Thiosocius teredinicola: one gene and its partner. The protein of the gene in region 2 interacts with the protein of the main gene of each other region in a pairwise test. Links are inferred from orthologs where the notes say so. Each region holds a gene or a part of one and is shown on either strand. Other genes may lie near its edges. The genes, in order: purT and ispA.

The links.
Region 1: the proteins of ispA (region 2) and purT interact in binary tests that used the Escherichia coli proteins (3 or more experiments, as listed by UniProt). The link is inferred for Thiosocius teredinicola from one-to-one orthologs.

The regions. Positions count from the first base shown.
Region 1 is NZ_CP019936.1:4,535,895-4,546,007, reverse strand. Bases 4,548-7,440 are described here. They hold purT (formate-dependent phosphoribosylglycinamide formyltransferase), read right to left. Parts: upstream 6,648-7,440; coding sequence 5,448-6,647; downstream 4,548-5,447. Other genes in these bases: B1781_RS21480 (lipid A deacylase LpxR family protein), read left to right, coding at 6,730-7,440; B1781_RS23040 (hypothetical protein), read right to left, coding at 4,548-4,774. Also shown: B1781_RS21495 (sigma-54 interaction domain-containing protein), read right to left, coding at 1-1,355; B1781_RS21490 (histidine kinase dimerization/phospho-acceptor domain-containing protein), read right to left, coding at 1,810-4,350; more of B1781_RS23040, read right to left, coding at 4,523-4,547; more of B1781_RS21480, read left to right, coding at 7,441-7,776; B1781_RS21475 (phosphomannomutase), read left to right, coding at 7,845-9,329; B1781_RS21470 (PilZ domain-containing protein), read left to right, coding at 9,386-9,685; B1781_RS21465 (hypothetical protein), read left to right, coding at 9,682-9,945; B1781_RS21460 (hypothetical protein), read right to left, coding at 9,961-10,113. UniProt on the Escherichia coli protein: Involved in the de novo purine biosynthesis. Catalyzes the transfer of formate to 5-phospho-ribosyl-glycinamide (GAR), producing 5-phospho-ribosyl-N-formylglycinamide (FGAR). Formate is provided by PurU via hydrolysis of 10-formyl-tetrahydrofolate.
Region 2 is NZ_CP019936.1:1,191,215-1,201,415, forward strand. The notes cover bases 194-3,174. They hold ispA ((2E,6E)-farnesyl diphosphate synthase), read right to left. Parts: upstream 2,145-3,174; coding sequence 1,242-2,144; downstream 194-1,241. Other genes in these bases: B1781_RS05830 (retropepsin-like aspartic protease family protein), read left to right, coding at 194-205; folE2 (GTP cyclohydrolase FolE2), read right to left, coding at 214-1,047; B1781_RS05845 (exodeoxyribonuclease VII small subunit), read right to left, coding at 2,134-2,373; B1781_RS05850 (CNP1-like family protein), read left to right, coding at 2,471-3,079; parE (DNA topoisomerase IV subunit B), read left to right, coding at 3,107-3,174. In the rest of the region: more of B1781_RS05830, read left to right, coding at 1-193; more of parE, read left to right, coding at 3,175-4,993; B1781_RS05860 (c-type cytochrome), read left to right, coding at 5,108-6,166; B1781_RS05865 (DUF302 domain-containing protein), read left to right, coding at 6,163-6,645; B1781_RS05870 (hypothetical protein), read left to right, coding at 6,847-7,287; B1781_RS05875 (hypothetical protein), read left to right, coding at 7,256-8,476; B1781_RS05880 (bifunctional diguanylate cyclase/phosphodiesterase), read left to right, coding at 8,489-10,201.

The DNA of each region.
Region 1 (10,113 bases), 3.3 Mb from region 2 along the record:
ACACGGCGGATATAGAACGCCTCATTTTCGGCCAGCGAAACAAAGTCTTGCGGGCCATCGAGAACAAATCCGGGGAGGCTCGACGTGGGTTCGTCATTGCTGCTGATGCCGGAATTCACGAGATGCGGGGCGATCGGCACTACCTGGTCGCGGGCCAGGATCGCCGCCCGTTCAATGACGTTCTGCAGCTCGCGGATATTGCCCGGCCAGTGATACGCCAGCAGCAGTTCCATGCCATCCTCAGTCAGCCGGGTGAAGGTGCGACCCTGGGCGCGGCCCTGGTCGGCAAGAAACTTGTTGACCAGCAGCGGGATGTCTTCGCGGCGATCGCGCAGCGGCGGTACGGTCAGCGGGAACACGTTGAGGCGGTAGAACAGATCCATCCTGAAGGTGCCGTTCTCGACCATCTCTACAAGGTCGCGGTTGGTTGCGGCGATCACTCGCACGTCCACACTGAGCGACGACTCCGAGCCCAGGCGGCTGATCTCGTGTTCCTGCAGTACGCGCAACAGCTTGACCTGCGCATCCAGCGGCAGCTCGCCGACCTCGTCGAGAAAAATCGTACCGCCATCGGCCAGTTCGAAATGACCTTGGCGCTGCTTGGTGGCGCCGGTGAACGCGCCCTTCTCGTGGCCGAACAGTTCGCTCTCGATCAGGGTCGGCGTAATCGCGCCGCAGTTCACCTTGATCAGGGGGCGATCGCGCCGCGGGCTCAGATCGTGGATGGCGCGCGCCATCGCCTCCTTGCCGGTACCTGACTCACCGATGATCAGCACTGAGCTGTTGGTCGGCGCCACTTGGTCGATTTGGTCGAGTACCGATTTCAAGGCGGGACTCTCGCCGACGATGCTGTCGAAGCGGCCTTCGTTCTTCACCTCGGCCTGCAGGTAGGCGTTCTCTGCCTGCAAGCGGTCGCGCAGACGTTCGACTTCAGCCAGGGCGTCGCGCAGTTGGTGTTCCTGGCGTTTGCGCTGGGTGATATCGCGAAACGCCAGCACCGCACCCTGCACCTCGCCACCGCGTTTGATCGGCGTGCAGGTCCAGCTCACTGCGAAGTGGTCGCCGGAATGACGCCAGAACACGTCGCTGTCGCTCTGCTTGGCGATCCCCTGCTTGAGTGTCTGGTACATGCCGGTTTCGATGAAATGGTAGGGGCTGCCATCCCAGCGGGCATACAGGTGAAGCTCGTGGATCGAGTGGCCGATCAGTCCTTCTTGTGAATAGCCGGTCAGCTGAGAGGCTGCCGGATTGGCGAAGGTGATATTGCCGTCGAGGTCGAGCCCGTAGATGCCGTCGCCGACCGAATCGAGTATCGGCTGGTTGGCGGCCTCGAGCTGGCGATTGCGTTCGGCCAATTCGGTACGCAGACGCGCGATCGTCAGATGGGTTTCGACCCGCGCGATGACTTCCTCGGCCTGGAACGGCTTGGCGATGTAGTCCACCGCACCCATCGACAGGCCCTTGATCTTGTCGTCGGTGTCGTCGAGCGCCGACAGGAAGATCACCGCGATGTCGCGCGTCTGTGGATCGGCCTTGAGCTGAGCGCAGGTTTCGAAGCCATCGATGCCGGACATCAGAATATCCAGCAGCACTAGGTCCGGTTGGGCCCATTGAGCCACCTTAAGCGCATCTTCGCCGCTCTTGGCGACCAGCAGTTTGTGTCCCAGGCCCTTCAGGGTACCGAACAACAACTGCAGGTTGGTCGGGTTGTCGTCGACCAGCAGGATGGTGCTGTTATGGGGTGGGTTCAATGCGGCGTTGCTGGGTGCTCGGGTAGCCCTGCATGATAGGAGAAAACGCGGATCGCTGTCATGCCGATGCGGCCGGCCCGGCGAGGGTGTCGAGCTGCGACGCCAGACGGCGCAGACCATCGAAGTCGAACAGCCTCGCCATCAGCGCGATCTCTTCGGCCGCGTTGGTTGGTGCGGCTGGATGATCGGCGAGTTCTTCGGCCAACTGGAACAGGTGGGCCACATCACCCAGATCGATGGCCGAGTGCAGGCGAGCTGCGGTCGATTGCGCCAGCTCGGCCGACCAGGCGGTCGTGATCTGCCGCGGCGCCGCTGTCGGCGGAGCCGGCATGGGGTCCGCGTTGCGTGCGTGGGATTCGAGTTGCGAGGACAGTTCGGACGCGTCCAGCGGATGCTGCAGAAACACGTCAAAGCCAGCCTCGACGGCAACCGATGCAACCGCCGTGTCGCCGACGGCGATGATCGGCGGTGGTCCATAGCGTGCTGCTTGGTGCAGCGTTGCGCACATGCCGGTGGCGTCGTCGGTGGCGTCGAGTTCGACGACAACCCCGGCCACCAGGTGCTGTTCGAGATAAGCAGCTGCCTGCCCGATCTGTTGCATGCGTTGAATGACAAAGCCTTTGTCTGCCAGTGCGTCTTTCACGTCGAGCGGTTCGCGTGATTCTGCGGCCAGCCACAACAATGTCTGCACAGCTGCGGCTGGGTGGTGGTCGACCGAAAGCACCACCGGTTGCGCATCGTCGGGCGGCGCCAGATTGGGCAGGCGAAAATGGAACCGGCTGCCGATGCCCGGCGTGCTGTCGACATTGAAATCGCTGCCACCCAGCAGGCGTATCAGGCGCTGGTTGATAGCCAGTCCGAGGCCGGTGCCGTCCACCGCCTTGCCGTCGCGCGCCTGGCTGAACGCATCGAAGATTGCTTCGAGTTTGTCCGCCGGCACGCCGACGCCGGTGTCGGCAACCTCGAACCGGATCTGTCCCTCCGCGTCCAGGCAGACGCTCAGACTGACCACGCCCTGCTCGGTAAACTTCAGCGCGTTGCCCAGCAGGTTCAACAGGATCTGCTTGAGCTTGACCGCGTCGGTCATGACGATCGCCGGGATGTCGGTGCCGACATCGATGCGCAACACGAGATTTTCAGCTGCCGCGCGCGAGGCGACGATGGTGCGAACATCGTCGATCAGTTGTCGTAGGTCGACCGGCTGGAGATCGACCTGCATGCGTCCGGCTTCGATCTTGGTCAGGTCGAGGATATCGTTGATCAGGGTCAGCAGGTGTTGACCGCAACGCTCGATGGCTTCAACGCTCTCGCGCTGTGCTTGGTTGAGTTCGCCGTCGCGCCGCAACAGTTGGGCATAGCCGAGCACGCCGTGCAGCGGCGTGCGCAGTTCGTGACTCATGTTGGACAGGAACTGTGATTTGGCCTTACTGGCCTGCTGCGCCTGCTCGTTGGCTGATCTCAGCGCCACTTCGGTGCGCTGGTTCTCTTCGATCTGCTCGATCAGCTTCGTATTACTCTGGCGCAATGCGGTGGTGCGTTCGGCGACCCGGTGCTCGAGCACTTGGTGCGAGCGGCGCAATTGCTGTTCGCGGTGCGCGATATGTTGCGCCATGCTGCGGATCGCGCTGGCCAGGGCCCCGAGTTCGTCGTGGCTCTTAACGTCTGGGTCTACGTTGAAGTCGCCGCGACCGATCTGCTGAACGCTGGCGTCCAATGCTGCAAATGGCCGGGTAATGCGGTGGGCTATGGCGGCGATGACCGACATCACCACGAGCAGCGACACCACCAGAATGCCGGCCACCCATACCACCTTTTCGTTGGCTGCCATCAGTGCCGTCTCGGTCGGTGTGGCCGCCAGTATGCGCCAGGGCAGCCCGGGAACCTGCGTGCTCACCAACCAGTATCTGTCGTCGTTGTTGAGGCCGCTGCGAATCTCGCTGACGCTGCCGAGGCTGCCGGCGCTGCCGATCGAATCCGCCAACTGCTTTCTGACCAACGGGGGAGGGTCGGGCAACCTCACCTGGCCGTTGTCGTCGGCGAGCATCAGGATCATGTTGGACGACGAGCGTTCGGCCGACAGTTCTTGGTAGACCGCGTTCAGCGATAGATTGACGAACGTCTCCCCAACGCGCTCCCCGGCGCGGTCGAGCGCGCGATAGAAAACGATGGCATTGGATTCGATATGCCAGCCGGGCGCCTTCATCTGTGAGATCACATCATCTTCGGGCAGGGTTTCGCCGCCGGGTTGGCCACGCCGCATCAACGCACTGCGATTGCTCGGTGCGTACAGGATGCCGGCGGACTGGGCCAGCGGCGTTCTGCGCAGACCATCTATGAGGTGGGCATACAGTAGCGATTGGTCTTGGTCCGGATCGGCCTGCATCAGATCGCCGAGGCTTTCGGCCAGCGCGGGCGCCTGGGAAAGGCTCAACGCGAACTGGGCGGCCCGATAGCGGGCGTGTTCGAGCAACAGGTCGTGGGCGTCGTCCGTGAGGTGGGCCCGCAGTTGGGTGACGCCGAACAGGAACAACAGCAGGTAAACCGCGATAACCGGGAGCGCGGCGAACAGGACGAGCTTGGTACGTATTGGCAAATGCACGAGTAATCCGGTCGACGAGGCGAGTATCCGCTCAAGAAACCGTTATCACCTTAATCCTAGGCAAAAAAAACCCCCGGGGGACGCGGGGGTTTCAATCCGACTAAGCGGAACTCGTACTGTAGTTATAACTCGGAGAACATCGTGATTCGATCAGGCCTCGCTCGGTCAGCGGTTACGCATGACGACTGCGATCGTCGTTGTCGCTTTTGCCCAAGCCCACAAGTTTGGGTAGCGACAACACCGAGAAGGCACCAGAGAACACCACCATACCGACGATCAATAATGGGGGAATGTCGATACCGAGCAGCGGACCGGCAATTGCGAGCAGCATTGCTGAGAGCCAAGCTACCAAGCCCGCCACACTCAATAACGTGCCTGCCTTATCGTCCGGTTGATTTGCAGCTGATGGGGAGTAAGTACTCATCTTTTCCACCTTGGTTCGCGTCCTGTTGCTCATTTGGTTGCAGCGTTATTGCCTGTGATGGCGGAGGTAATAGAGCAATGGCTGTGCCAAAAAAAAAGTCCCTTTTCAAACAGATGCTTAGGCATTTTCGCCTGCGCTTTTAATGCCTCAGCGCGGTTTTTCGACTCGAAATATCGCGTCGGCGGCAATTGGCGCGATATTTCGCGCCTAGTCTTGCTGGAGAGATCGCGACACGCCGGCGCCATTGCCGGATACGGCCGAGATTCCGCGGCTTCGCGGGCTGCTCGGCGTTGTGCCGACGGCTACGTCGCGCGGCGTATCGCTTAAGACCCGGCGATGCCGCAGATGATTTCAGCGCAGCCGTGGGTCTGATGTTCAGTTTGCGAGCGGTCGCGGCAACTTTGCGCTGAAATATTGTTCATTTGCACCCAAAAATCGTAAAAAAACGATAAAAGTCGAAGTGCCGAAATTTGGGGAGACGCCGTCTGCAGCGCATTGGTTCGCGTGGTAGGAGTGAGGTTTAGTCCACAAAGTGGACCCAAAATGTGACGCAGTTCACATTGTTTGGTGGCGCCGGAACGCCGGTCCCGGCCTATTTGCGGGAGTCAGTGGTATTGCGCACATTGCCCCCATTATCGGCGCGATATTTCGCGCCGATAATGGGGGTGCCGCGTCAGTCGGGTTTGATCGGCCGTACTTTGCCTGCCACGACGGCCGCTATCTCGCGGGCGGCCTCGGTTGACCCGGCGCGCGCCAGCGCCACCCCCATCCGCCGCCGTTCGAAGCTGGTCGGCTTGCCGAACAGTCGAACCTCGCTGTCGGGAACGCTCAAGGCTTCTGCCAAGCCGTCGAACGCAATGCTGTCTGCGTCCACGCCACCGTAGATCACCGCGCTCGCGCCGGTGTGGGCCAGCCTTGTATCGACCGGCAGGCCGAGGATGGCGCGGGCGTGCAGTGCGAACTCGTTCTGATACTGGGTGATCATCGTTACCATCCCGGTATCGTGCGGTCGCGGGCTGACCTCGCTGAACAGCACCTCGTCACCGCGGACGAACAGTTCGACCCCGAATAGACCACGACCACCAAGCTCGGCGGTGATCGCGTGCGCAATCTCTCTGGCGCGTTGGGCTGCGACGTCACTCATCGCCTGCGGCTGCCAGCTCTCGACATAGTCACCGCGTTCCTGGCGGTGGCCGATCGGGTCGCAGAAGAAGGTCTCGACGTCGCCGTTCCGGCCGACCGCGCGCACCGTCAGTTGTGTGATCTCGTAATCAAACTCGATCATCTCCTCGACGATGACGCGGCCGCGATTGACGCGCCCGCCACTGAGGGCGTAATTCCAGGCATCATCCAGGTCGTCGGCCGAATGTGCCGTCGACTGGCCCTTGCCTGACGACGACATGACCGGCTTGATGATGCACGGAAAGCCGATCTTCTCGGCAGCGGCGCGCACCTCGTCGAGGGTTTCCGCAAAAGCGTAACCGGAAGTCGGCAAACTCAGCGTTTCTGCAGCCAGGCGGCGGATCCCCTCGCGATTCATCGTCAACTGCGTGGCGCGCGCCGTCGGGATAACCTCGGCGAGGCCGTCGGCCTCGATCTGCGCCAGCATGTCGGTGGCGATCGCCTCGATTTCAGGGACGATCAGGTGGGGTTGCTCCTGCTCGACCAGCCGGCGCAGCGCCTGACCGTCGGTCATGTCGATGACGTGCGCACGGTGAGCGACCTGGTGTCCGGGCGCATTGGCGTAGCGGTCGACCGCGATGACCTCCACCCCGAAGCGCTGCAGTGCGATGATGACTTCTTTGCCGAGTTCGCCGGCGCCGAGCAACATGACGCGAGTTGCAGTGGGGCTCAAGGGGGTGCCGATGCGCATTGTGGTCTCCAGGTTCTCGGTGGGGTGACAAGATTAGCGGGAGCTGCCGGCCTTGGCGAGGCTGGGTATAGTGACGGGCAATATGCAGTACCTACAAAGAATGATGTTTGCGGCCTTCGGGCTGTTCTGGTTGATCACAGCGGGTTTCGTGCACGCCAAAGATTGCGAGTCGCCGGTCAATTCGTCCGGATTCGGCATCGGCGTATATTTCGACCAGGATCTGCTCGCGCCGAGCAACGACGACCGCGACTACACCATGGGGATCGGTGTCGAGATCTTTCAGGACGAAGGCCCCCTGTACCTGATGCGCGATCTGCTGACGATGGTCGAGCCGGTGGTGGGGTTCGACGAACGCTGCGGCCGGGTGTACCAGAGCTTCATGTTCGGATCGCTCAACTACACCCCGGACGATATCGGCGATCCCGAGCCGATCTACGACGACCGGCCGTATGCCTCGCTGCTGTACCTGTCGAACAAGCGCGTGATCGCCGACGACGAACGTGCCCTGGGGGTCGAATTCATGGTCGGCGCACTGGGCACCAACGTCGCGCGCGAGGTACAGCAAGGGCTGCACGGCTGGTGGCGTGACACCACCGACGACGATGAGCCGGTCGACCCGGAAGGTTGGGATCACCAGATATCGGATGGCGGCGAACCGACCGTCCGTCTGCGGGTGACCGATTCGCGGCGCTTCGCGCGCGGCTCCAACTGGGATCTGGCGCATTCCTGGGACGCCAATCTCGGCTTTCAGACCAATGCCAGCATTGGCTTGAGCGGGCGCATCGGCAAGCTCAACAGTCCGTTCTGGAGTGTGCCCTACGATCCGATCAACCGCGGTAACTTCGTGCCCGCCGTGACCGGTAACGAATGGTATTTCTGGGCCGCCGGGCGGCTGCGCGCAGTCGCCTACGATGCGCTGTTGCAGGGGCAGTTCCGCGACAGCGAGGTGACCGTCGACTACGACGACATACGCAAGCTGGTCTGGGAGGGCGGCGTCGGTGTGACCAAGGGATGGCCGGGATTCCAGCTGACGTTTTCCATCAACGCCAAGGCCGGCGACACGCTGCTCGACAAGGCGCCCGACGAGCACCTGTGGGGCGGACTGTACCTTAGCAGGCGCTATGATTGATTTATGGGTAGGCAGCGTTCGCGCGAAAAAGCGATAGAATCCTGCCGTTGCCCCCTGATGGACGTAGGATGAGCGAAAAATCCGAAGCTATTGCCATCGCCGACCTGATGTCGCACAGCGGTGTTGGATTCGGCACCAGCGGCGCGCGCGGCCTTGCGGAGGCCATGACCGACCGGGTCTGCTACCTGTACACCATCGGTTTTCTGCAGTATCTCGAAAAGATCGATGCGATCCGGCCGGGCGATGCGGTAGCCGTGGCCGGCGACTATCGTCCGAGCACGCCACGCATCATGGCGGCGGCGATCGCGGCAATCGAGCAGATCGGCTATGTGCCGATCAACTGCGGCAATATCCCGAGCCCGGCGGTGGCCTATTTCGCGATCGGTGAACGTATCGCCAGCCTGATGGTGACCGGCAGTCACATACCGGACGACCGCAATGGCATCAAGTTCAACAAACCCGATGGCGAGGTGCTCAAATCCGACGAAGCCGGTATCAAGGAGCAGGTGGTGTCGGTCGAGCGCGCCTTGTTCGACGATCAGGGGGCGTTCGTAGAACCGCACCCCCCGCCCGCTGAAAACAATACTGCCTACCGGCGTTACGTCTCGCGCTATCTGGATTTCTTTCCGGCAAACTGTCTGGCCGGTAGCCGGGTGCTGGTGTACGAACATTCCAGCGTCGCCGCGAGCGCCATGACCGAGATATTCGGCGGCCTGGGTGCCGATGTCGTCCGGCGAGGCTATTCCGATGCCTTCATCCCGGTCGATACCGAGGCGGTCCGCCCTGAGGATATCGCGTTGGCCAAGGAGTGGGCCGAGAGCGAGCGTTTCGACTTGCTGGTGTCGGCGGATGGCGATGGCGATCGGCCGTTGGTCGGCGACGAGGCCGGCAACTGGCTGCGCGGTGACGTCGCCGGTGTTCTGACCGCACACTTCCTCGACGCCGAAGCCGTTGTGACCCCGGTCAGCAGCAATACCGTGGTCGAGAAGTCGGACTGGTTCGACCGCGTCGAGCGCACCCGTATAGGTTCCCCTTACGTTATCGACGGCATGCTGGCGGCGCAGGAGGAAGGTGCACGCAGCGTTGTCGGCTACGAAGCCAACGGCGGTTTCTTGCTGATGACACCGATCGAGATGGACGGCAGGGAGCTCGACGCCCTGCCGACGCGCGATGCCGTGCTGGTTGCGCTGTCGATACTGCTACTGGCCAAACGCAACGGCATACCGGTTTCTCAGTTGGCCGACCTGCTGCCGGAACGCTACACGGCAAGCGATCGACTCAAGGCGTTTCCGACCGAATTGAGCACGCAGCGGATTGCTGAGCTGACTGCCTCCAAAGACAACATTGAAGATGCATTTCCGGCGCTGGGGGCAGTCGCGCAAACCGACACCACCGACGGTCTGCGCATCACGTTCGACAATGGCGAGGTCGTGCACCTGCGCCCATCGGGCAATGCGCCGGAACTGCGTTGCTACACCGAAGCCGCGTCGGCAGAACGCGCACAGGCACTCAACACCGATTGCCTGAATATCCTCGCCGCATGGCGAGAGTGAACCTGGCCGGGCGCTGCAACGGCGCGCGCAACGAATAACGACAGAGAGAGGCACGAATGCTCGACTACAACGAAAAGCGAAGCTACCCGCGCATGGATATCGAGTGCCCGGCAAGCTTCAAGGTAGTTGGTGGCGAAGGCGGGGGGGCTATCGTCAAAAACCTGAGTGGTGGCGGTCTGCTGATCTGGATTGATCATGCGATCGAACCGGAGTCGGTCATGCAGATCGAGGTCAAACCGGTAACCAATATCACCCCGCCGATGACGGCCGAGGTTCGCGTACTGCGCTGCACGCCGGTCGGCAGCGAAGAGGGCAGTTTTGCCGTTGCCTGCCAGATCAACCGGGTTCTTGGATGAGTCAACTGCTCGACGATATCGTGCTCGAGATTGCCGATGCGCCACATTCGGCTGCGGCATTGACGCTGTATGCGCTGGTATCGACGCTCGAGTTCGAGCAGGCAGGCTACCTGTTCAAGCTGGTCAAGCTGCGTGACCTTTCCGCGGAACAACGCCAGTTGGCCTATCGCCTGATGGACCTGATGGCCGATGGCGGCAACCAGGGAGAGCAGTGGGATCAGGCCAAGGCGCGCATGGATGAATTGGTGCGTGCCGGCTGAACGGGTGTTGCCTGCTTACTCACTGGCGGTATAGGTCACGCCGTCGGGCATCACGAAGTCGCGCGGCGGCAGATACTCCAGTATCTCGCGGGAATCATTGTCGATCAGAATCGACAGGCCCTTGTCGGGATAGAACCAGCTCACTGCCTCTTCACTCTCCGCTATCCA
Region 2 (10,201 bases):
CGGCGTGTCTACCGCGTCCGGCTTCGCCGAGGGTCACGAGGTGACGTTGCGTTCGCTATCGGTCAACGGTGTGCGTTTCGACAATGTGCGCGCCGTTGTGATCAGCGGCGATAGCCCGCGCAACGTGTTGCTGGGCATGAATGTACTCAAACGCTTCGACATCGATCAGCGCGAGAATCTGCTGATCCTGCGCACCAAGTACTGAGCGGCGATTTACTCGGCGGCTTTTTGTTCCGCTTCCTTGTCGCGCTCGATCAGGGCGTAGGCAGAGTGATTGTGGATCGACTCGAAGTTTTCCGCCTCGACGGTGTACGCGCAGATGCGGTCGTCGGCGTTCAGGCGGGCGGCCACGTCGCGCACCGTGTCTTCGACGAACTTGGGGTTGTCGTAGGCACGTTCGGTCACGTACTTCTCGTCCGGACGCTTCAGCAGGCCGTACAGTTCACACGAGGCCTCTTTCTCGACCAGGTCGATCAGTTCTTCGATCCAGACGAAATCACAGGTGCGCACAGTCAGCGTGACGTGTGAACGCTGGTTGTGTGCGCCGCGATCGGAAATGGATTTGGAGCACGGGCACAGGCTGGTCGTCGGTACGATCACCCGGATGTACATCTCGGGCTTGCCGTTGCGGATCTCGCCGATCAGGGTCACTTCGTAGTCGAGCAGGCTCTGTACACCGGAGATCGGTGCCTTCTTGTTGACGAAGAAGGGGAAGGTCATCTCGATATGGCCGCGCTCGGACTCGAGGCGATCGACCATTTCGCTGAGCATCTCCTTGAACGATTCGACCGAGATCTCGCGCTCGTGACTATTGAGGATCTGGACGAAGCGCGACATGTGTGTGCCTTTGAAATTGTGCGGCAGAAACACATACATGCTGAACGTGGCGACCGTGTGCTGTTCACCTTCGGTGCGGTCTTTCACGCGTACCGGATGGCGAATGTCTTTGATGCCGACCTTGTTGATGGCAATACGGCGGGTATCCGCGCTGCTCTGCACATCTTCGATCTCGGCACCGATTGTCGGTTTCGGATTGGCTACGGTCATGTCGAGTTCGCGGGACCCGGTCCCACCTCAATAGTTGAGTGATTTTCTCAGAATTATATCTGCCGCCGGCGTCACAACAAAACACCGCAAAAGGTGTGGCGGAGCCGCGTATTATCGCCCGCTAATGGAAAAGACGCCATCGCTATGTTTTGGGGGCGGATTAGTGGATCGGGGGCAGGCCCTGCCGACGTCCGCTAGCGCTTGCGGCCGATGATGTAGCGCGCCAATTGGCGCAGCGGATCGGCCGTTTTGTCGAACCCGGCGATGTTGTCGAGCGCTTCGTCGATCAGCCGGGCCGCCATGTCGCGTGCGCCGTCGAGGCCGATCAGCGCCGGGTAGGTGGCTTTGTCTGTCGCGGCGTCTTTGCCGCGGGTTTTGCCCAGGACAGAGGTCTCGCCCTCGATATCCAGCACGTCGTCATGCACCTGGAACGCCAGGCCGATGCAGCGGGCGAAATGTTCGAGGCCGGCAAGCCGGTCGTCGTGCGAGGCACCGGCCGCATAGGCGCCGAGGCGCACGCTGGCAACGATCAAAGCGCCCGTTTTGTGGATGTGCAGCGCTTCCAGCTGGGCCAGATCGATCTCCTTGCCGGTCGCCTCCATGTCGAGCGCCTGGCCACCGGCCATGCCGCGCGAACCGCTGGCATGAGACAGTTCGGCCAGCATGCGCAGCCGGTCGTGATGATCGACGCACAGGCTGTCGTCGTTGCACAACACCCTGAACGCCAGGGTCTGCAGTGCGTCGCCGGTCAGGATTGCGGTCGCCTCGTCGAAGGCTTTGTGGCAAGTGGCCCGGCCGCGCCGCAGGTCGTCGTCATCCATCGCCGGCAGGTCGTCGTGCACCAGCGAATAGGCGTGGATCAGTTCGACCGCGCAGGCCGCGCCGTCGAGGCATTCGGGCTGCGCGCCGAACGCCTGACCCGCGGCATACACCAGCACCGGGCGCACCCGCTTGCCGTCACCGAGTGTCGCGTAGCGCATCGCGCTGTGCAGCTTAGTGGGCTGTGTCGAATCGGGGGGCAGCCAGCTATCCAGTGCGCGTTCCACACGCACCCGGCAATCGCCGAGAAAGACCTGGAAAGCCGGATCAAGCGTCATTGTCGAACGGCTCGGTGGGCGCGTCGGGGGTATTGGCAGTGAGGATCTCGACCTTCTGCTCGGCCGCCTGCAGTGCCTGCTGGCAATGTTTTGTCAGCGCTATTCCGCGCTCAAAGGCGCCGAGCGACTCGTCGAGCGTCATCTCGCCGCCCTCCATTTTTTCGACCAGGGCTTCGAGCTCTGCGAGCGATTCTTCGAACGATGCCGGTTCGGTTTTCTTCTTGCTCATGCCGTTTCCTGTCAATGTGACTAAGCTAACGCAACGGAGCGTCCGGCGTAAACCCGACGGATGCAAGAAGGCGCCTTCGCGCGGTAAAATCGCCGCCATGACAAATACACTCGGATTTCGATGGCTGGCCGCCGTTATTACCGTCGCCGGCTTCACCTGTTTAATGCCTATGAACGCCGCGGCGAAGGATCTCATCATCGATCCTTATTACGAATACCGCGACGAAGTCAGCAAAGGCGAGTTCGAATACGACGACAGCCAGGACATCCCGTGGATCGAGAATGAGACGGAAGTGCTGGCGGTGCCGCAGCCGGACAATCTGAGCCAGATAAAGCTCGACCAGCTGCCGGAAGGCTTCACCCTGTTCATCGACAAATCGCGGATCGATGTCAACGAGAACGACGATGTGATCCGTGTCTGGTTGTGGATCCGTAGCCAGTCCGGTTCGGAAAGCGGAACCTTCGAAGGTTTTCGCTGTGCGACCGGTGAGAACAAGGTCTACGCCTACGCCAATCCGCAGCGCGATCCGCCGGTCACCAAGGCCAAGCGGCCGCGTTGGCAGTTCGTCAACGCCAACCGCAACGGCAACTACCGCTTCGAACTGATGAAAGACTATTTCTGCGGTATCCGCGGAACACGTACGGCAGGTGAGATTCGCGATTACCTGACCGGCGAGTTCCGCCGCGAATATTTCATGTCCCAGTAATCCACGCCCACGGGTATCCCTAGAACGATGAGCGCCTATGACGCCTCGGCCATCGAGGTATTGAGCGGACTTGAGCCGGTACGCAAGCGTCCCGGTATGTATACCGACACTACACGCCCCAACCATCTGGCGCAGGAAGTGATCGACAACAGCGTGGATGAGGCGATCGCCGGTCACGCCAAGAAGATCGAGGTAACACTCTACAAAGACGGCTCGATCGAGGTTAGCGACGACGGTCGCGGCATGCCGGTCGACATCCATCCGCAACAAGGTATTCCCGGGGTCGAGGTCATCCTGACCAAGCTGCATGCGGGCGGCAAGTTCTCGAACAAGAACTACCAGTTCTCGGGCGGTCTGCACGGGGTAGGCGTGTCCGTCGTCAACGCACTGTCGAAGCACCTCGAAGTGTGGGTCAAACGCGACGGCAAGGAATACAACATCGCGTTCGCCGACGGCGATAAAAAGTCGGACCTCGAAGAGGTCGGCAAGGTCGGTAAGAACAATACCGGCACACGCATACACTTCTGGCCTAATCCGAAGTATTTCGACTCACCCAAATTCAGCGTGCGCCAGTTGTGCCACCTGCTGCGCGCCAAGGCGGTGCTGTGCCCCGGCTTGCTGATCCGTTTTCAGCAGGAAGGCGAGGCCGAGGCCGACGAATGGTGTTACGAAGACGGACTGAAAGACTATCTGTGTGATGCGCTCAGTGGTTTGCCGATGCTGCCTGAAGAGGCCTTCGTCGGCAGCAGCAGCGGCAATGATGAGGCCGCCGATTGGGCGCTTGCCTGGCTGCCGGAAGGCGGCGAAGGTGTCGCCGAGAGTTACGTCAACCTGATTCCTACAGCGCAGGGAGGGACGCACGTCAACGGCTTGCGCACCGGGCTGACCGAGGCGGTGCGCGAGTTTTGCGAGTTTCGCAACCTGCTGCCGCGCGGCGTGAAGCTCGCCCCCGACGATGTGTGGGCCAACGTCAGCTATGTGTTGTCGGTGAAGCTGGTCGACCCGCAGTTCTCCGGTCAGACCAAGGAGCGGTTGTCGTCGCGTGAATGCGCGCCGTTCGTTACCGGGGTGGTCAAGGATGCGTTTGGCCTGTGGCTCAACCAGCATACCGAGATCGGCGAGCGGATTGCGGACATGGCGATCAACGCCGCGCAGGCGCGTCAGCGCGCCGGGCGCAAGGTGGTGCGCAAGAAGGTGACGCAGGGGCCTGCGCTGCCGGGCAAGCTGGCGGACTGCCTGTCGGACGACGCATCGCGCACCGAACTGTTTCTGGTCGAGGGCGATTCGGCCGGCGGTTCGGCCAAGCAGGCGCGCGATCGCAACTTCCAGGCGATCATGCCGTTGCGCGGCAAGATCCTGAATACCTGGGAGGTCGACTCGGCCGAGGTATTGGCGTCGCAGGAGGTGCACGACATCTCGGTGGCGATCGGTGTCGAGCCGGGCAGCGATGATCTTTCCAAGCTGCGTTTCGGCAAGGTCTGCATCCTGGCCGACGCCGATTCCGACGGTGCGCATATCGCGACCCTGCTGTGCGCACTGTTCGTGCGCCACTTCAAAAAGCTCGTTCAAGAAGGGCACGTGTACGTTGCGATGCCGCCGCTGTTCCGCATCGATGTCGGCAAGCAGAAGTTCTACGCGCTCGACGACCACGAGCGCCAGGGCGTGCTCGATCGCATCGCCGCCGAAAAGGTCAAAGGCAAGATCAGCGTGTCGCGTTTCAAGGGGCTGGGCGAGATGGACCCGGCGCAGCTGCGTGAGACCACCATTCATCCGGACACGCGTCGTTTGGTCCAGTTGATCGTGGAGTCGGGTGACGACACCAATCAGATCATGGACATGCTGCTCGCCAAGAAGCGCGCCTCCGACCGCAAGGCCTGGCTGCAGGAGCGCGGCGATCTGGCCGACGTATCGTGATGGCGGGCGCCAAATCGGCGCTTTCTGACCCGCCTCAAGCTATTAGGTCTAAACTTTTCCATCAGTAGCCGCTAATATTGCGATGCAATAAATGCTGACTTGCGGGTTTGAAGGATGAGTTTGCGACGTTACCTGGTCCTTGCGGGCGCCCTGTTGTCGGGGATCGGCAGCCCCGCGTTGCTGCTGGCCGCGCCCAACGGCCAAGCGTTGTATGAAGAACACTGCAGCGCCTGTCATCAGATGGAAGGCCAGGGCGGTATCGGTCTGCCGCTGATGAATGCCAAGCTCTCGGATGTTTCCGACCTGTACCTGCGCAAAACCATCCGTCTGGGGCGCCCCGGCCGCGTGATGCCGGCCTTTCAGAAGATGAGCGACGCACAGGTCGATGCGATCGTGAAATTCCTGCGTGACAGCTCCGGTACGGTGGCGCGCACCTTCACCGACGAACCGGTCGTCGGTGACGCAGCCAATGGCGAAAAGCTCTACACCGAGAACTGCGTGAAATGTCATGGCGAAGATGGCAGCGGTGAAGGCGAGGGTACCGGTGTGACGCTGTCGCGCGAGCGCACGTTCCTCGTCATGCCTGCCTCTATCTCCAACAGCGGATTCCTGGCTTCGGCGTCGGATCAGATGATCAAGCAGGTGATCATCAATGGTCGCCGGCTCTCCGGCATGCCGTCGTTCGGCCATGATCGATTGCAGGAATCCGAGATCAACGACCTGGTCGCCTATGTGCGCTCGTTCGAAGAACAGGAACGTCAGGTCGAGGCGCTCGACGAAGATGAACGTCCGACCCATGTCTACGAGTCGCCGTACGACTTCGATACCACCGTGAGCAACGTCAAGGCTGCATTGACCGGTGCCAACTTCCGCATCTTCCCCGACCGCTACATCGAGCAGGGCCTGGTCGATGAGTTCAGCATGAACACGCGCCAGGTTGGCGTGCGCTTCTGCAACTTCAACGTGATGTACGGCATGTTGAAGATCGAGCCGCGGCTCGGCACCGTGTTGCCCTGTCGAATCAGCATTCTGGAGCGCAAGGACGGCAGCGTTCTGCTCGTCGTGCCGAATCTGCGTGTCGTCTCGCGCTGGTTCAACAACGATGAACTGGTCGGCCTGTGGGACCGCATGGAAGAGACATTCACTGAGATCGTCGACGAGGTGACCCTATGATCCGTCGCCTGAGTTTCGTTTGCTTATTGCTTGGCGCATTGTTCATTCCTGCGATTGCGCAGGCGGACAATATGCTGATGGGTCGGATGCCGCTACGTGCCGAGATCGTTCTTGAATACCTCAAAGAGAGTATCGAGGAACACGGCTACACGATCGCGCATCTGCAACTGTGCGACGGCGGCATGAAAGATTTCGGCTACAAGTCGGACTTCTATCGCGTCGTGTTTTTCGGTAAGGCCGATGAGGTGCGACACCTCACTGAGAAATACCCGGAAATCGTGTCGTACCTGCCGTTGAAGATGGCGGTGATCGCCGAAAAAGATGAAACACTGCTGGCGATCATGAACCCGGAGGCGCTCGCGCCTTACTTCCCCGGTCAGGAGATGCAGATCCAATTGGGTCGTTGGCACAGCGATCTCGTCAGTATCTTCGACGAAGTCCGTCGCGAGACCGCCCAGCACAAACCGATCGGCCAATAGACCTCTGCCGTACGCCATCCCCCGGCGCTCGCAATGAGCGCCCGCAGCCGCCTTGGTTGCTGTTTTGACGCTTTGTCCTAATATTTCTGAGGGATTTCGTTAACAAGTCTGGCGAGAGGGGAGCGACAAGCGTGGGCGCGCGACGGTTACCAACAGGCACACGGGTGTGCCGGTCGAGCTGACGGCCACCGCGCAGTCATCGTGTTTATACCTTCAATCAACGCCCGACTGCCTGCCATCCTCGGCCTGTTCCTGACGATAGGCTGTTCATCCTGCGTGGTCGCTGAACCCGTCGCCATCGCCAATTCGTCTGTTGGTTTGGATGCCGTGTCGCTGAATACCGCGCGCCTGGTGTTCAGTCACCAGCTCGCACAATGGCCAAACGGTACCGAGGTACGCGTTTTTGTGCTGCCCGATAATCATAATGTTCACCGGACGTTCGCCAAACACACCCTGAGTCTGTATCCACGACAGCTCCGGCGGGTTTGGGATCGCCAGGTGTACACGGGTACCGGACAGGCGCCGGAAACGGTCGCCAATGAGCAAGAGATGTTATACAGGATTGCCACAACGCCAGGTGCCGTCGGGTACCTGTCGAGCGAGATGATCGATGAAACGGTACACAAACTTTCTGTTCGCTAGGGCTGTGCTCGGGCTCACCATCGCCTCGGTGTTGGCCGGCGTGCCCGCGGCGTGGGCGGAAGGCAGTACGGCCAAGGACGACATCCAGGTACACGGTTTCATTACGCAAGGCTACGTCGATACCAGCGACAACAGTTTCTTCGGCGACAGCGAGGACGGCAGTTTCGAATTCACCGAGATAGGGATCAATGCATCGTACAAGGTCACGCCATCGCTGCTGCTGTCCGGCCAATTGCTGTCGCGTCGTGCCGGTGACATGTATGATGGTTCGCCAACGGTTGACTACGCGTTGATCGACTGGAATTTCGAGAATACCGAAGACCACTCGTACGGCGTGTTGGTCGGTCGGGTCAAGAACACCCTCGGCCTGTACAATGAGACCCGCGATGTGGCGTTTACGCGGCCGAGCATCTTTCTACCGCAGCAGGTCTATTTCGACGCGGTGCGTAACTTGTTCCTGTCGTCGGACAGTGTGCACCTGTACGGCAAGTGGCATACCGACCTCGGGCAGTTGCACGTAAACGTCGGTGTGGGCCAGGGGTCGGTCGACAAGAACGTCGAGATCTCCTATCTGGGCACCGACTTCGGGGGAGAACTGGAACCGCGCGGCGCATCGTACCTGGCCAGTGCGATGTTCGAGTCGGCCAGCGGCAGCTGGCGGTTTGGCGTGAGTGCCGCCAAGAGCAAGATGGAGTTCGATCGCGACCGATTCGATCCGATCGGGTCGGGTGATCTGGATTTCCTGTATTGGGTGGTTTCCGCTCAATACAACGCCGAGCGCTGGAGCCTGACGGCCGAATACATGGAAGAGCCGGTGGATTTCGATAATTTCGGTCCACCGCTGGATCTCAAAGACAGTACCGTCCAGGGGTACTATCTGCAAGGGAGCTATCTGATACGTGATGATCTGGAGTGGGTGGTCCGCTACAGTGAAGGATACAGTGCAAAGGACGATCACCGTGGCCGCGAACAGTCAGCACTTTCCGGAGGCTTGTTGCCGCCGTCCAACTTCTTTCAAAAGGATTGGATGGTTGGATTGCGCTGGGATGTCACACCCAGCTTCATGCTGCGTGCCGAGTATCAATGGAGTGACGGTACCTGGACATTATCGACCAGAGAGAATCCCGACCCGCTGGCCAGAGACCGCGATTGGGAGATGTTTTCGTTCCTCGCCTCGTATCGCTTTTGAACGGGATCGCTGATGGACGAACAACGCGAGGAGCGTCCGCAGAAGACGCCACGTTTTGTCAGCCTGAAGTGGAAAGTGGGCATCGTTGTCAGCGTGGTGCTCATCGTCGTCAATTCGCTGATCATCTACGTCGCCTACCGTCAGTCGAACGAACAGTTCTTTCAGCAGAAGCGTGACCTGCTGCATCAGCAGCAGCGAACCATCTCCGGTTTGCTACAGCGTGACTATGATTTGCTGACCAGCTTCGCCAGCTTTATTCCACTGCTCGGCGATCATTCGCAGGCGGCCAGCGAAGACGAACGCTTGCGTGCCGTTCTCGACCGCCATAGCGCTTTGTTGGGTCTGGAGTGGGGCATCACTTCGCTGTCTTTCTTCGATAGCAGCACGCGGCTGCGTTATGCCTGGGCGAGCAACTATGATCGCGAAGGGCATGCGCGGCTCGCCCGGCAGGCCGCCGAAACAGACGCACCGGCCGGGCGTATCGACTGCACACAAAATTGCGTGCTGACACTTGCCGTACCGCAACTCGAAGGCGCATTGCGCGGCGGTGTGTTGGTGTTGAGCCGTTCGATCGCCGACGGCATCCTGCACTTTCAGCGACTGTCGGGTTCCGAGGTCGCCGTGCTGGTACAGCAGCCAAGGCAGGCCGACTCTGCCGGGCAGAATCGGCAGCGTTATCTTGCACGCTGGCAGGTCGCGGTGCCGGCACTGTCGCACCCGGCCATCACCTACGATGTGCTGCAGTTGCTCCAGCAACGTTATACCTTCGACGAACTGACCGACGAGACGGTGTTTGTCCAGCTCCGCAACCAGTGGTTTGCCTGTCTGCTCGGCCATGACCGGGCGGCCGGCGAGGGCACGGCGTTTCTGGTGGTCAGTCCGATCAGCAACGACCTGGCGCAACTCGATCAGGCCAATCGCATCATCGTGATTGCCGGTGTGTTTGGTCTGATCGCGACCGGTGCGATCCTGATGCTGTTCCTGTGGAAGCCGATGAACCGCATCCGCCAGCTGGTTACCGCATTGCCTGCACTCGGACGAAGCAAGTTCGAAGCGTTGCGCGATGCCTTGCCGGTGCGCAGCGGCAACATCGTCGCCGACGAGATCGATGTGGTGGTGGACTCGGTACAGCATCTTGCCGACGATCTGGAAACCGCGCTCGAGGCGCGTACCGAGGCCGAGCAGAACCTCGTGTGGCTGGCGGATCACGATCCGCTGACCAACCTGTTCAACCGCCGGCGGTTCCAGGAGATCTTCGATCGTATCCTGGCGCTCGGCGTGCGCTATCAGCGCACCGGCGCCTTGCTGTTTCTCGACCTCGACCAGTTCAAGTTCGTCAACGACCTGAGTGGCCACCAAGCCGGTGATGCCTTGTTGTTGCTGGTGTCGAGCGCCCTGCGCGATACGGTACGCCACTCCGACATCCTGGCCCGCCTCGGCGGTGATGAATTCGCCCTGGTGCTGCCGGAAAGCGGCGCCGAAGAAGCGATCTACATGGCGAACAAGTTGCAGCATGAGATGAAGCTGCTCGATTTTTCGTCCAGCGGCCGGATGCACAAAGTGAGCTGCAGTATCGGTATCACCTTGTTTCCCGATCACGGCAAGAACCTGAACGATCTGCTGGCCAACGCCGACATGGCGATGTATCAGGCCAAGGAGGCCGGCGGCGGTCGCTGGCATATGTACTCGCCCGATGAGCTCGCCAAGGAACTGCTGGCGTCGCGG